3 regions of the Desulfonatronum parangueonense genome follow, and region 2 is predicted to be linked to each of the others. Evidence: predicted binding sites of a transcription regulator. Region 2 holds the regulator's gene; each other region holds the start of a gene.
The links. Region 2 encodes sigma-54, which starts transcription at its own class of promoters, with help from an activator protein. Its sites were predicted from a motif close to CTGGCACGGNNNNTGCTT; they were not measured.
Positions count from the first base shown of each region.

Region 1: a site for sigma-54 is predicted at 1,419-1,436, ahead of ACYQ15_RS16725 (PEP-CTERM sorting domain-containing protein). Genes of this name have one in related genera too.
Region 3: a site for sigma-54 is predicted at 2,024-2,041, ahead of ACYQ15_RS07625 (LeuA family protein). Genes of this name have one in related genera too.

Region 1 covers NZ_BAAHXH010000003.1:3,736,670-3,740,873, reverse strand. The annotation lists gene ACYQ15_RS16730 (hypothetical protein) at 4-312, opposite strand; gene ACYQ15_RS16725 (PEP-CTERM sorting domain-containing protein) at 1,501-2,295, shown strand; gene ACYQ15_RS16720 (acyltransferase) at 2,656-3,351, shown strand; gene ACYQ15_RS16715 (glycosyltransferase) at 3,743-4,204, shown strand, end outside.
Region 2 covers NZ_BAAHXH010000003.1:28,805-33,008, reverse strand. The annotation lists gene rapZ (RNase adapter RapZ) at 1-47, opposite strand, end outside; gene ACYQ15_RS00640 (PTS sugar transporter subunit IIA) at 28-477, opposite strand; gene hpf (ribosome hibernation-promoting factor, HPF/YfiA family) at 482-1,027, opposite strand; gene rpoN (RNA polymerase factor sigma-54) at 1,159-2,595, opposite strand; gene lptB (LPS export ABC transporter ATP-binding protein) at 2,662-3,387, opposite strand; gene ACYQ15_RS00620 (LptA/OstA family protein) at 3,384-3,902, opposite strand; gene ACYQ15_RS00615 (LPS export ABC transporter periplasmic protein LptC) at 3,945-4,204, opposite strand, start outside.
Region 3 covers NZ_BAAHXH010000003.1:1,674,756-1,678,959, reverse strand. The annotation lists gene ACYQ15_RS07640 (P-II family nitrogen regulator) at 49-423, opposite strand; gene ACYQ15_RS07635 (P-II family nitrogen regulator) at 420-779, opposite strand; gene nifH (nitrogenase iron protein) at 836-1,660, opposite strand; gene ACYQ15_RS07625 (LeuA family protein) at 2,243-3,382, shown strand; gene ACYQ15_RS07620 (sigma 54-interacting transcriptional regulator) at 4,172-4,204, shown strand, end outside.

The DNA.
Region 1 (4,204 bases), 3.7 Mb from region 2:
CAATCATGCACCAGACACATGCGTTGCATGCAACAAAAGTGTTGCAAGTGTGGTGTTTGAACACAACAAAAATAAACTGTTCAAGGTACGTGGATAATCGCGTAATACGTTCAGCGGGAGCTGTTCGGACAAAAAAAGCGGTGAATTGAAACCCAGCGGGTTGCAAGCAGAAACCTGATCACTAAAAATTTCATTTCCGTCGTAAACTGCAACTTCCAGAGGGTTGCTGAAAACATGGGATGCAAGGAAACGGATGATGCGGTTGCCGGACACCAGGCGCGCGGTGATTTCAAATCCGGGTTCGATGTACAAGGCTATGGATTGTCAGGCTTTCAAAAACCTTCCTGGACAGGTGTTGAACACTTTTTTCTCTCGTTGGCGTAAAACTCTCAATCCTGCTCTTGAACATTTACCCTGCGGGTAAAGCTTTTGCTCCTGATCAGCCAAGCAATGGACGGCTATTGGCAACGCCATCTCGGTCCTCATCCCAATGAGGCGCGGCGAACACCTGTCGCACGTTTCATGTGTTTGTCGGAGAGGATTGCAAGAGATGCTCATATTTGCCGGACAACCGGTATTTATTCGTATCGGCCTTGTTTTTGAACATCATAGATGTTGTCAGGTTTAAGCTTTACTCCTCATCAACCCTACCCAAGAACAAGTCACAATCCCTTCCATACCGCCAGGCTCAGCAACCCCATGAGCCAACTAGGCGAATCTCTCTCACAGTCTGCAATTCGGCCCTGTGCAAGCAGGATAGAGACCTCATGATTCGCCTCATGGTCAGGGTGCGTGATGGTTTGCCAAAGAGAGAGTCGCTGAGGAGAGAGGGATGGTAGGCAACAACCAAGATTTATAGCGATGCAATTTGTAGCTGAGGCCGGCCGGCGTGTTTACGCCTCGCAAAAATTCCTCGACGCCTTCGTTCCACCAGATGCCTCTTCCGATCTGTTCAAAAACAAACTGGCTACCTGGAGAAACGGGTGTGGGATGAACGATTTTCGAATCAACCAGCCATCAGAGAGCGGAAAAACCAACAACCAGATCCTTCCGTGAATGATCTGAAGGCGTAATTATTTCTTGTCGAGTTTTTTTACACTCAGGCTTGTCAGGATTCTTTACACTTATTTTTCAATGATATCCCGAAGTATTATGAAATATTCAGGCAGATCGCCAGGGAAAGGGATGAATAGGTAGATATGAAACGGCGATGGAAATGTAGTCATTAAAATTGAATGTCGGGGGCGGGCTTCTCACAGGATCTTGAAATATTGAACAGTTTTGTTCTGTCGGATGGTTGCGGACCAAGAGCTTCGACTCGTTCATCCTCCAGGATATATTGTGTCGATAAATTTTACAGTTCATTTTTTGTGTTCATCCAGAGGCATTATTGTTCCATAATTTCAAGTAATTATTTTATGGCATGCCCTTTGCTCTCACTGGCAATAGGACAAAAGGCGGCAGTCATAACTTCAAAATTTTTCAAAAGGAGTGAAAGTCATGAAACGGATTCTTACGATTTTTATGGCAGCGGTATTGTTAAGTGGAATGTTCTTGGTCGGAAATGCCAAGGCCCTTACCTTCACACTGGGTGGAAAGCAGTTTCTCATGAATGGCTACTCACACACGGATGTGGATACAGGTGCGCTTTGGGGAATTTTAGCTGTTCAAACGATCCAGGAGTGGGATCCAGATACTAATGAAGCTTCAAACGAAATCTGGATCAGAGGTGAGGAAACCCAGCACCTAAATGTTCGCTTCGGTGGCCTGACACTTTACCAAGAACCGGTAGCTAACGTCGGATACCTCACAGGCGGATGGGCACAGATGTGGCTGAACGATCCGAGTGTGTATCAGACAGCCAATTCACAGGGCCCATTCCAGTTCGGAAACGCTCTTACCGCAGGAGACCTCATTCTGGATCTCGAATTCGCTCCTGGCTCAATCGAAACAAGACAGAGCGTTTTAGGTGTACCTACAGGTGCTGTACCTGCTGATGAAAATGTCACGATGCAGATCAATCTTTTTGATGGTAGCACAACCAACCAAACCATATCATATTTGAACGTAATTGGCGGAGAGTTCGAGAAGTTATTTGACTCCAACCTCTTCTTCGGCCTTTATGATGTCTTCCTGGAAAGCTTTAATTCGCCTTCCACTGGTACCTGGAACTTCAATACCCAGAGTGCTTCCGCCCAGGCGTACGTGATTCCTGAACCCGGAACGATCCTCTTGCTGGGCATCGGCCTCCTGGGGTTGGCCGGCGTTGCAAGAATCAGGCGGCGTGAAGGCTAGTTTTTGATGGCGCCAATTGCCAAGCGAAAGCCGCCTTGCTATGCAAGGCGGCTTTCTTGCTTTGGAGCACAGAGTACAACCAAAGTTCACATTAAAAATTGGATTGGCCCGAGTCTGGTCTTTGCGCTCTCGAATGTTTGATTGAGTCAGGATTCGTTCACGTATCATTTCCGGACACTTAATGCACAAACGTTGATTGTGAGAGCAATGGATTCAATGTTTACCAAGCCGGCGAGAAGTTTGCGAGGCCGCTAAATCAAGGCAACTGGGTTTTAGCTGCGTAGTTACAGTACATCTACATCTCAAATAACTTCGAGACGCATGAGTAGGTGATTTTTTCATGAACCATTGGAGAAGGTCATGAAGATAACGTTTTCGGATATCCTGCTGAGCACCTGTTGCAGCGCTGCATGTGTGGGCTTGGGGGTGGGCGCCGCCTGGCTGACACATGGTCCGGTGATGTTGCCTCATGGATTTCAGGCTGTTTTCCTGATCGTAATTTTTTGTATTGTCTTCGTCTTGTCAACCATTGGCATCTTGTATTTTCTCCGTGTATTCTGGCCTCTTGAAGAAGGCGTCTTCGTCCTGGGAACCGATAGTCGATCGCTGGTCTGGAAGTTGCTTGGTTTTCTTTATGTGGTTCATCTCTGGCCATTGATCAATGCCAGTCTCGTCCCCGTGAACATGCGCGGCATGGCCTATTCCATGATCGGTGCCAAAGTCGGAAAATCCGTCATGGTCGGAGGTAAAATTCTGGAGCCGACATTGGTGGAAGTCGGCAACTATTCCATGCTTGGAGAGGATTGCATCCTCACAGCGCACACTGTTGTCGGCAATGAGGTGACTTTGGGGCGAATCATTGTCGGCGACGAGGTCACAATTGGCGGGACCTCCGTCATATTGCCGGATGTCCGGATCGGAGACGGAGCCATTGTGGCACCTGGCGCGGTTGTCACGAAGGGGAGCAGGGTCGGGCCAGGAGAAATATGGGGCGGTGTTCCAGCCAAAAAGATCGGACAGCGAGATATGCAGCCTGAGAGATCAACTCAGACGTAACAAACAGATTGGACAACATGTGGGGTACCACGAAGAGCAGGAAGGACACGAAGGATGGAACATCTATGAAACATCTACGGATAGCTTGAATTGGGGTAGCTATTCAGCTCGTGCTCTGTGCTCGCTCGCCAGCGCTGGATTCCGGCTTTCTCCGGAATGACGTATTTTACCATGTTCTTTACCAGTTCAGTCATGCCGGCGAAGGCCGGTATCCAGTCCGATTTTTCTCGGATGAGTTGAACAGTTACGAACTGGGGAATGCCCAGTGCGGCTTCAAGAGTTTTGTTGCTTGCTTTGCCGTCCTTTGTGCATTTTGCGTACTCTGAATTGTATGACTCAACGTCAAATCAAATCAAGTCTGCTTTAATTAGCTGAATTACCACATCCACACATGAACATTCTGATCTTGATCATCGGCATCCTGGCCTTGGCGGCCTCAACCATGCCCATTGTTCTGGCCCACCGGTTCAGGCGAGACATTTCCGAGGATCTCGGCAAGCCACTTGGTCACCACGGCCCCAGGGCTTCCGTGATTGTCCCATGCAAGGGACTCGATCCTGATTTCAAGGCCAACATCTCTGCGCTGTTCAAGCAGGATTATCAGAGTTTTCAGCTCATATTCGTCACGGCTCAGGACGATGATCCGGCCTATCCGGTGCTTCGACAACTGATTCACGAACACCCAGAAGTGTCCGCGCGGTTGGAAGTCGCCGGGGTGGCCCAGGGCCGCAGTCAAAAGGTGAACAACCAATTGCGGGGCCTGGAGGTTGTGGCTCCTGATTCCGAAATTTTGGTTTTTCTGGATTCGGATGCCCGGCCTGATCCGGATTTCCTGCAACGTCTCGTCCAGCCC
Region 2 (4,204 bases):
TGTTCCGGCGCCTGTCCAGGTGGTTGCTCAGGCTCTATGGAGTGCATCCCAGAAATGATCCTTGTCTTGGGCTGTGAGGAAGGCGTGCCGAAACTCCTCGTTCTTCAGCAGTCTAGTGATGGAAGCCAGGATGCGCAAATGCATCCCGGCCACATGTTCCGGGGCCAGAACCATGAAAAAAATATGACACGGTTTGTAATCCAGGGCATCGAAGTCAACCCCGGAGGAGCTGCGGCCGATCACGAGCACAATCTGCTCAAGCCCCTCCAGTTTGCCGTGGGGTATGGCGATGCCGTCGCCGATGCCGGTACTGCCCAGGCTCTCACGATCCCGCAAGACCCGGAACGCGGTCTCGGCGTCGAAGCCCGGCCACTTCAAGGCCAGGGCGGAGACCAGCTCCGCCAGGACCTCTGTCTTGTTCCGGGCCTGCAGTTCGGGAAGGAGCAGGTCCTTGCTTAAATATTCCCGGAGGATCATCAGGTTAGATTCCCGGATCAATCAAGCCGAAATCGCCGCTTTTTCGGCGATAGATAACGTTCACGCGCTCAATGTCCGCGTTGAAGAACACCAGGAATTCGTTGCCCAGGGTTTCGAGCTGCATGGCTGCTTCGTCCACGGACATGGGCTTGGGCTCGAAATTGTCCGTTTCCGTGATGGTCTGTTCACGCTTTCCGGTTTCGTTCTGGGTGAAGGAGATCACATCCACCCTGGCGGATTGGCCTTTCTGGCCGCGGCGGTGGTCCTTGCTCTTCTCCTTGATCTTGCGAACCTGGGCCTCCAGCTTGTCCAGAACCAGATCAATGGTGGAATACATGTCTTCGCTCTCGCTGGTCGCGGAGAAATGCATGTCCTTGCCCGTCAATATGACCTCCGCCATGTGGCGGTATTTTTCCACCGAAAGATTCACCGCGATCTCACCATCATCGTCCGGGCGCAAATATCGGTTGATTTTATCAAAACGTTCACGTGCATACCCTTTGAGGTGATTCGACGGCTCAAAATTCTTAAACGTGAATGTGATTTCCATGCAGACACCTCCAGGTAAAGGGTTCAAGGTTGACTATGTGGACAAGGCGCAATGGGATTTTGCCAAGGTGTTGATGGAGCTTCTCGTTTCAGTGCGACAAGGCCGGAATTCGACTTCGGGACCATTTCGGATCAAAAAATCGATTTCCGTTTGGACGACGAGTCGATGTTCAGTGCCATACGATACTTGGCAACGGTTCGGCGGGCAATGTTCACCCCCAGGGACTTTTTCAGCAGCTGGGAGATCAACTCATCGCTCAGCGGCCGTTTAGGGTCCTCCTCGGATATCAGTTTCTTGATTTCCGCCTTGACGCTTTCCGAGCCGGCCTCGCTGCCGTCATCCATTCCCAATGCGCTGTTGAAGAAAAATTTCAATTCAAAAATGCCGTGCGGCGTGTTCATGTACTTGTTCGTGGTAATCCGGCTCACCGTGGATTCGTGCATGCTGATGTCCAAAGCCACGTCCTTCAGAATCATCGGCTTCAGATGAGTCACGCCGTGACGGAAAAATTCCAACTGAAACCGGACAATGCTTTCCGCGACCTTGTACAGGGTCCGCTGGCGCTGATACAGACTTTTCATCAGCCAGTGAGCGGAACGCACTTTCTCCTGGATGTACTCTTTGGCCCCCTTCCCATGGATGGCCATGTCCTTGGCATAGGCCTCATTGATCATCAAGCCCGGTATTTCGTCCTCGTTCAGGACCACGATAAAATCTTCGCCTTGTTGATGCACATACACATCCGGGCTGGTAAACTGCGGATCATCGTTGTTGAAGCTCTTCCCGGGCATGGGATCAAGCCGTTGAATGCATTCCAGGTACTCCCTGATCTCATCCATGGTCAGCTTGAACTTCTTGGCCAGAGGCTTGTAGCGGCGCTTTTCCAGTTCCTCCATGTGATCCTTGACGAGAGAAACCAGCACGGGATCATCCAGCCCCAATTCCTCCATCTGAACCATCAGGCATTCCCGCAGGCTTCGGGCGCACACTCCGACAGGATCCAACCGTTGCATGATCCGGAGCACCTTTTCAGCTTCCTCGACACTGCACTCCGCCATTGCCGCAATCTCTTCAATGGGCTCGCACAGGTATCCCACTGAATCAAGATTGCCAAGGATCACGTTGCTGATGTCGAGCTCACTTTGCGACAATGCCGAAAGCCGCAATTGCCAGGAGAGATGGCCGATCAAGGTCGACTTGCCCGCCAGCCTGGCTTCAAAACTCATTCCTTCTTCAGGAACTTCCCAGTCCCTGCCTTGCATCTGTCGGCTGACACTGGAAAATTCCCCAAGATAGTCCTGCCATTCCGGGTCATGCAGTTGTCGTGGCTCTTCAACATTGACGGATTGAAAACGCTCCTCGGCAGAATCTTTCTTCTCCACCTCCATGACGGCCTCGTCGAGGCTTTCCGGAACAATCTCCAAAACCGGATTTTCCAACAACTCCTGTTGAATGCTTTCAACCAGTTCCATCCGGGAAAGCTGAAGCAACTTGATGGCCTGTTGCAGCTGGGGTGTCATCACCAGTTGCTGCGTCAGCTTCAGCTGCTGGCGTAATTCAAGAGCCATGCCCTACCCTCGATGTTGAATGCATTTGAGCAGGGAAATCTTGCGTGCACAAGGCAAAACGCGTGATCATAGACAAAAATCCTCACCAAGATATACTTTTCGAGCACTTGAATCCGCAACGATTTCCTCCGGCGAGCCCTCGAAAATGGCTTTCCCTTCGAAAACAATGGAGGCTCTGTTGCAAATTTTCAAAGTCTCACGGACATTGTGATCTGAGATCAGCACCCCAATGCCCCGTTCCTTAAGCGATGTCACGATGACCTGAATATCATCCACCGCAAGTGGATCAATACCCGCAAATGGTTCATCCAACAACATGAATTTTGGATTGCGGATCAGGGCGCGGGCAATCTCCAGTCTTCGACGTTCCCCGCCGGACAAGTGCATGGCCTTCTGATCCGCCAGTTTGGAGATCCCAAGTTCTTCCATCAGGGCTTCGGCTTTCTTGTGCTGCATGGAGCGGGAAAAATCAGTGTACTCCAGAATGATCTGCAGGTTTTGCAGGACAGTCAATTTTTTGAAAACCGAGCTTTCCTGGGGCAGGTAGCTCAACCCCAGCCGGGCCCGCTCATGCAGCGGACACGTCGTAATTTGCTGCCCGTCCAGTTGGACGGATCCGCCCGAAGGTTTGATCACTCCGACCAGCATGTAAAACGTGGTGGTTTTGCCCGCGCCGTTGGGCCCCAGCAGCCCGACGATTTCTCCCTGTTGCACACGAACCGTGATTCCGCGGACCACCTCTTTCTGGCCGAAGGCTTTCCGCAGATCCTTGCCGATCAGAATCGAACTCATTGCCCCCCCTGCTCGCGGGGCAGCATGAACACGCCCTCCACTCTCCGATCCTTGCGTCCCTGCACGTCTACCTCTTTTTCCTGGACGTTGAGCGTGATTACATTGCCTTCCAGCTTGGTACCCCCGTCTTCCACAATGGCATTGCCCTCCAGACGCAGCACCCCCAGGTCAACCCAATAGGTAGCCATATCCCCGTGACCGATCCGTTCTTCATGCTTCAAAAAAACCTTGCCCAGGGCGATCATTTTCTCAATATCCACCTGGGCTTCCATGTCCTGTTCCGCGGACACGTCTTCCGGACGATCCTCCCGGGGCAGGGTGCGCAAAAAAATCAGCAGCCGTTCCGAGCGAAGTTGAAAATTCGGCCTGTCCACATGGACGTTGCCGATGAACTCAATCTGGTGATCATGGTGATCATAGCGCAAACGCTCAGCTGTGATCCGGGTGGGCACGGCCTCCTCGTCATCCGCCCTGCTCCATGTGGCGAAGGCCATGACCGCGACAAGGCACAACAATACCGATTTCCAAGCCACGTTCAATGGGCGACGAACAGCCACTTACAACCCTTTGGCAAAATTGTTTTTGGCAATGATAACCTCCACGCCGCCTTCGGCATTGACCACCCAGGTGGTCAGATCGACATCCCCTTTTTCGGAACGCAATTGCAATCCTTGCCGGTCCAGAAGGATGTCTCCGGACAAAAAGATGGTGTCGTCCACCTGAACAAATATGGCTTCCCGGGAATTGAGATAGGTTGGCCCGTATTCCATATGCACTCCGGACCAGAGCCGGATATCACTGGAGGCTTGATCCACCT
Region 3 (4,204 bases), 1.6 Mb from region 2:
TTTTTCTTTTTCGTAATGGTGCTCATGCTTCCTCCAGCTTGACCGAACTTAGTCGATGGATTTTGCGCCTCGCTCGCCGGTGCGGACTCGGACGGAGTCGAACACCGGAGCGACGAATATTTTGCCGTCACCGGGTTTGCCGGTCCTGTTCACTTCCATGATCGTATTCACCACGTCTTCCACTTGATTGTCCTCGACAACCACGGTGAAGACCCGCTTGGGATACAATCTGCCTTTCTCGCCCAGCAGCTCGGCGGCTTCCTCGTAGCCTTTTGCCGCGCCCTGGAGCAGGGCCGAGTTGATCAACCCCTTGCCCCGGCCCTGGGCCTCCAGGGCGAAGAATGCCGGGACTCCCGCTTCGGCCAGGGCTTCCTTGGTCTTGTTGACCATGTTCATCCGAATGACCGCGGTTATTTCCTTCATACTCCGACCCCCTTCAGGTCCGCTCCTTCGGTCTCCTTGACTCCGGAGCTGATGGTGTACATTTCCTCCACCGGACTGAGAAAAATCTTGCCGTCCCCGAAGGCGCCCTTTTCACCGGAGCGGGCGGCTTCCATGATCGTCTTGACCACGAAATCCTTGTCGTTCTCGCCCACCACGCTCAACAGCAGCACCTTGGGAATCTCGTCGTAGGTGATCTCGCCGATCTTGATGCCGCGCTGCTTGCCGCGGCCGGCCACGGAGAACTTGGTCACCGCCGGGTACCCGGCATCCATCAACGACTTCAATACGCCATCCGCCTTCTCGGGCCGCACTATGGCTCTGACCATGATCAACATTGTTGCTTCTCCTTTGAATTGCGTGTTGTTCGGCTTGCAGTGCCCAAAATCAACCGTTAGTTGGCGATGCCGTAATCGATGAGCAGCTTTTCCAGTTCATCGATCTCGAGGGGTTTGGGCACGACGAACATGTCGTTGCCGTCGATTTTTTTGGCCAGGGTGCGGTATTCGTCGGCCTGGGCGTGCTCGGGGTCGAAGTCGATGACTGTCTTGCGGTTGATCTCGGCCCGCTGGACCATGTTGTCCCGGGGTACGAAGTGGATCATCTGGGATCCTAGCCGCTTGGCTAGCTGCAAGATCATCTCCCGCTCATTGTCCACATTACGGCTGTTGCAGATCAGTCCACCCAACCGCACGCCGCCTGCCTCGGCAAACTTGACGATGCCCTTGCAGATGTTGTTGGCCGCGTACATGGCCATCATTTCACCGGAAACCACGATGTAGATTTCCTGGGCCTTGCCTTCACGGATGGGCATGGCGAATCCGCCGCAGACCACGTCGCCCAGAACGTCGTAGAAAACGTAGTCCAGGTTCTTGTCTTCCTTGTAGGCGCCAAGCTGCTCCAGGAGGTTGATGCTGGTGATGATTCCCCGTCCGGCACATCCCACGCCGGGCTCCGGACCGCCGGATTCCGTGCAGACCGTCCCGGCATAGCCGCCCAGAAGCACGTCATCGAGTTCCACGTCCTCGCCTTCCTCCCGCAGAGTGTCCAACACCGTGCGCTGATGCAGTCCGTGCAGCAGCAGACGGGTTGAGTCGGCTTTGGGATCGCAGCCGACGATCATCACCTTGCGACCCATCTCTCCCAATGCCGCCACGGTATTCTGCGTAGTGGTGGATTTTCCGATCCCGCCCTTTCCATAAATGGCAACCTTGCGCATGCGTTCCTCCCGATTGAAGTGTTGAGATGGAAGGCATAGGGCAAGGAGCGTGCCAGGGGTGGATTTGTGCTCAAAAAATTGAAATTTAACTTCATTATTTCAATAGATTGATTTCATGCTGAAGGGGTTTCCCATCTTCAAGAAAACTCGACAAGAACGAATGACATATTTGTATGCTGGTACAAAAAGGAATGTATGAATGTCGGAAGCGAGGAGATGCGAAACGCGCCGAGGGGAGATGAACAGCAGGTCAATCTTTGGGGAGATGCAGCATCATGTGGCTCATGAATGCCCTGGGCGATCCATGATTTGCGGGTGTACAGAGGTCCGGGGTGGAAGCGTGTACCGGCTAGAGAATCTCTGTTGGCACCGAAGATGCTCTCAACTCCTCAAAGACTGTGATATAAGTAAAGGGTAACTACCCAGCTCATCCGAGAAAAAACGGACTGGATACCGGCCTTCGCCGGTATGACTGAACCTGGAAAGACATTGGTACAATACGTCATCCCGGCGTAGGCCGGAATCCAGCGCTGGCAAGTGAGCACGGGGTATGTGCTGAATATTGCCATAAAGGAAGGAACAATGCTCATCGACAGCACCTTGCGCGAGGGAGCGCAGATGTTTGGAGTGTACTTCACGGACGAACTGCGGCGGCGCATCCTGACAGAACTTGTGCGGGCGCGGATCGAGGAAGTCGAAATCGGTTGGGTCGGCCAGGAAGGGCTGCCGGAGTTGCTGCGGCATGGCCGCTTGGTGGACCCTGAGGGGCGAACGTCCTTGACGGTCTGGTCGCCGCTGCGTTCCCGGGACCTGCGGGCATTGGCCGAGCAGGGCGTGCGGAGAGTCCATTTCGGGGTTCCAGTATCGGATGCACATATCGAAAAGCGGCTGCACCTGGACCGGGCCGGGCTTCTTGAACGTCTGCGGCGAGTCCTTGAGGACGCGGCCTCCTTGCAATTCGACTTCCTGAGCATCGGCCTGGAAGACATCTCCCGCGCGGACCGGGAGTTTGCCCTGGAAGCGGCGAAATTGGTGCGGGAGTGCGGCGGACATCGAGTTCGGCTTTCCGATACCGTCGGTGTGCTCACGCCCCTCGAAACAGCGGAACTCGTGCGGTTGTTCGTCGAACAGGCCGGGCTGATGGTGGGCTTTCATGGTCACAACGATTTCGGAATGGCCACGGCCAATGCGATCACCGCATTGGCCGCCGGGGCGCATTGCGTGGATGTTTCGGCTCTGGGCATCGGGGAGCGGGCTGGAATCGCGGCCCTGGAGGAAGTCAGCGCTCACCTGAATGTCCGGAAAATGGTCGGATATGATCAAGCGGGAATTCTCAACCTTGCCCGGATGGTCGGCGAAGCGGCCTGCATTCCCGTTGCCCGCAACAAGGTCCTCCTGGGACAGGATCTTTTCGCCTGTGAATCCGGCCTGCATCTGCACGGTCTGGCCGCGGACCCCGCACTGTTCGAGCCATTTGCCCCGGAGGGCATCGGTGCTCATCGAAAAACAGCCGTGGGAATGAAATCCGGAACCGCGGCTGTGGCCGAGGCTATCCGTGGGCTCGGCATCATCCTGCCTCGCCGGGATATCGAGGATCTTGGCAAGCATGTCCGGGAGCTTTCCGGTCAGCTCGCCAGGCCGCTGCGGGACGACGAACTGCTGTTGCTGGCATCTTCAAGGCATGAACATCAAGATGATCAGTTCACAATCACCATCAACTAAAGCAGCATGGCCCGCAAACTGAACAGAAGAAATCTGAACCGCCCGCTTCGGTCGAGGCGCAAAGGTCGTCAAGAGGACATCACCCAGACAATACGAATTTCTACGTATCGAAGAACGTTTCGGGGGGGCATGGGCGTTTTTTGCCGGGAACGCGCGGCTCTGCACTCGCAGTTCTTGAGGAGCGGGTACGGAGCCCCGCGTTCCCGGGACTTCTGAACCACCCGCTTCGCTCGAGCGCAAAGGTCGTCAAGAAGACATCACCCAGACAATACGAATTTCTACGTATCGAAGAACGTTTCGGGGGGGCATGGGCGGTTTTTGCCGGGAACGCGAGGCTCTGCACTCGCAGTTCTTGAGGAGCGGGTACGGAGCCCCGCGTTCCCGGGGCTTCTGAACCACCCGCTTCGCTCGAGGCGCAAAGGTCGTCAAGAAGACATTACTCAGACAATACGAATTTCTACGTATCGAAGAACGTTTCGTGGGGCATGGGCGGTTTTTGCCAGGAACGCGCGGCTCTGCACTCGCAGTTCTTGAGGAGCGGGTACGGAGCCCCGCGTTCCCGGGACTTTGCCCGGAGCCCCGCGTTCCCGGGGCTTTGCCCGGATGATCGAAAAGAAATTTCGCTGTAGATTTAAGACTGATGTTTGACAAATTAGTAAATATTATTTTTTGTTTTGCTCATTTTGTCGGAAATATCTCAGGATATGATGACCAAGATAATAATTAACTATTAAAAATAAGGTAGTTAATAGGTATACATAATGGAATGGTTCTTGCGTTAAGCACGACATGACCCCAGACACCAGAGATCTCAAACTGCAT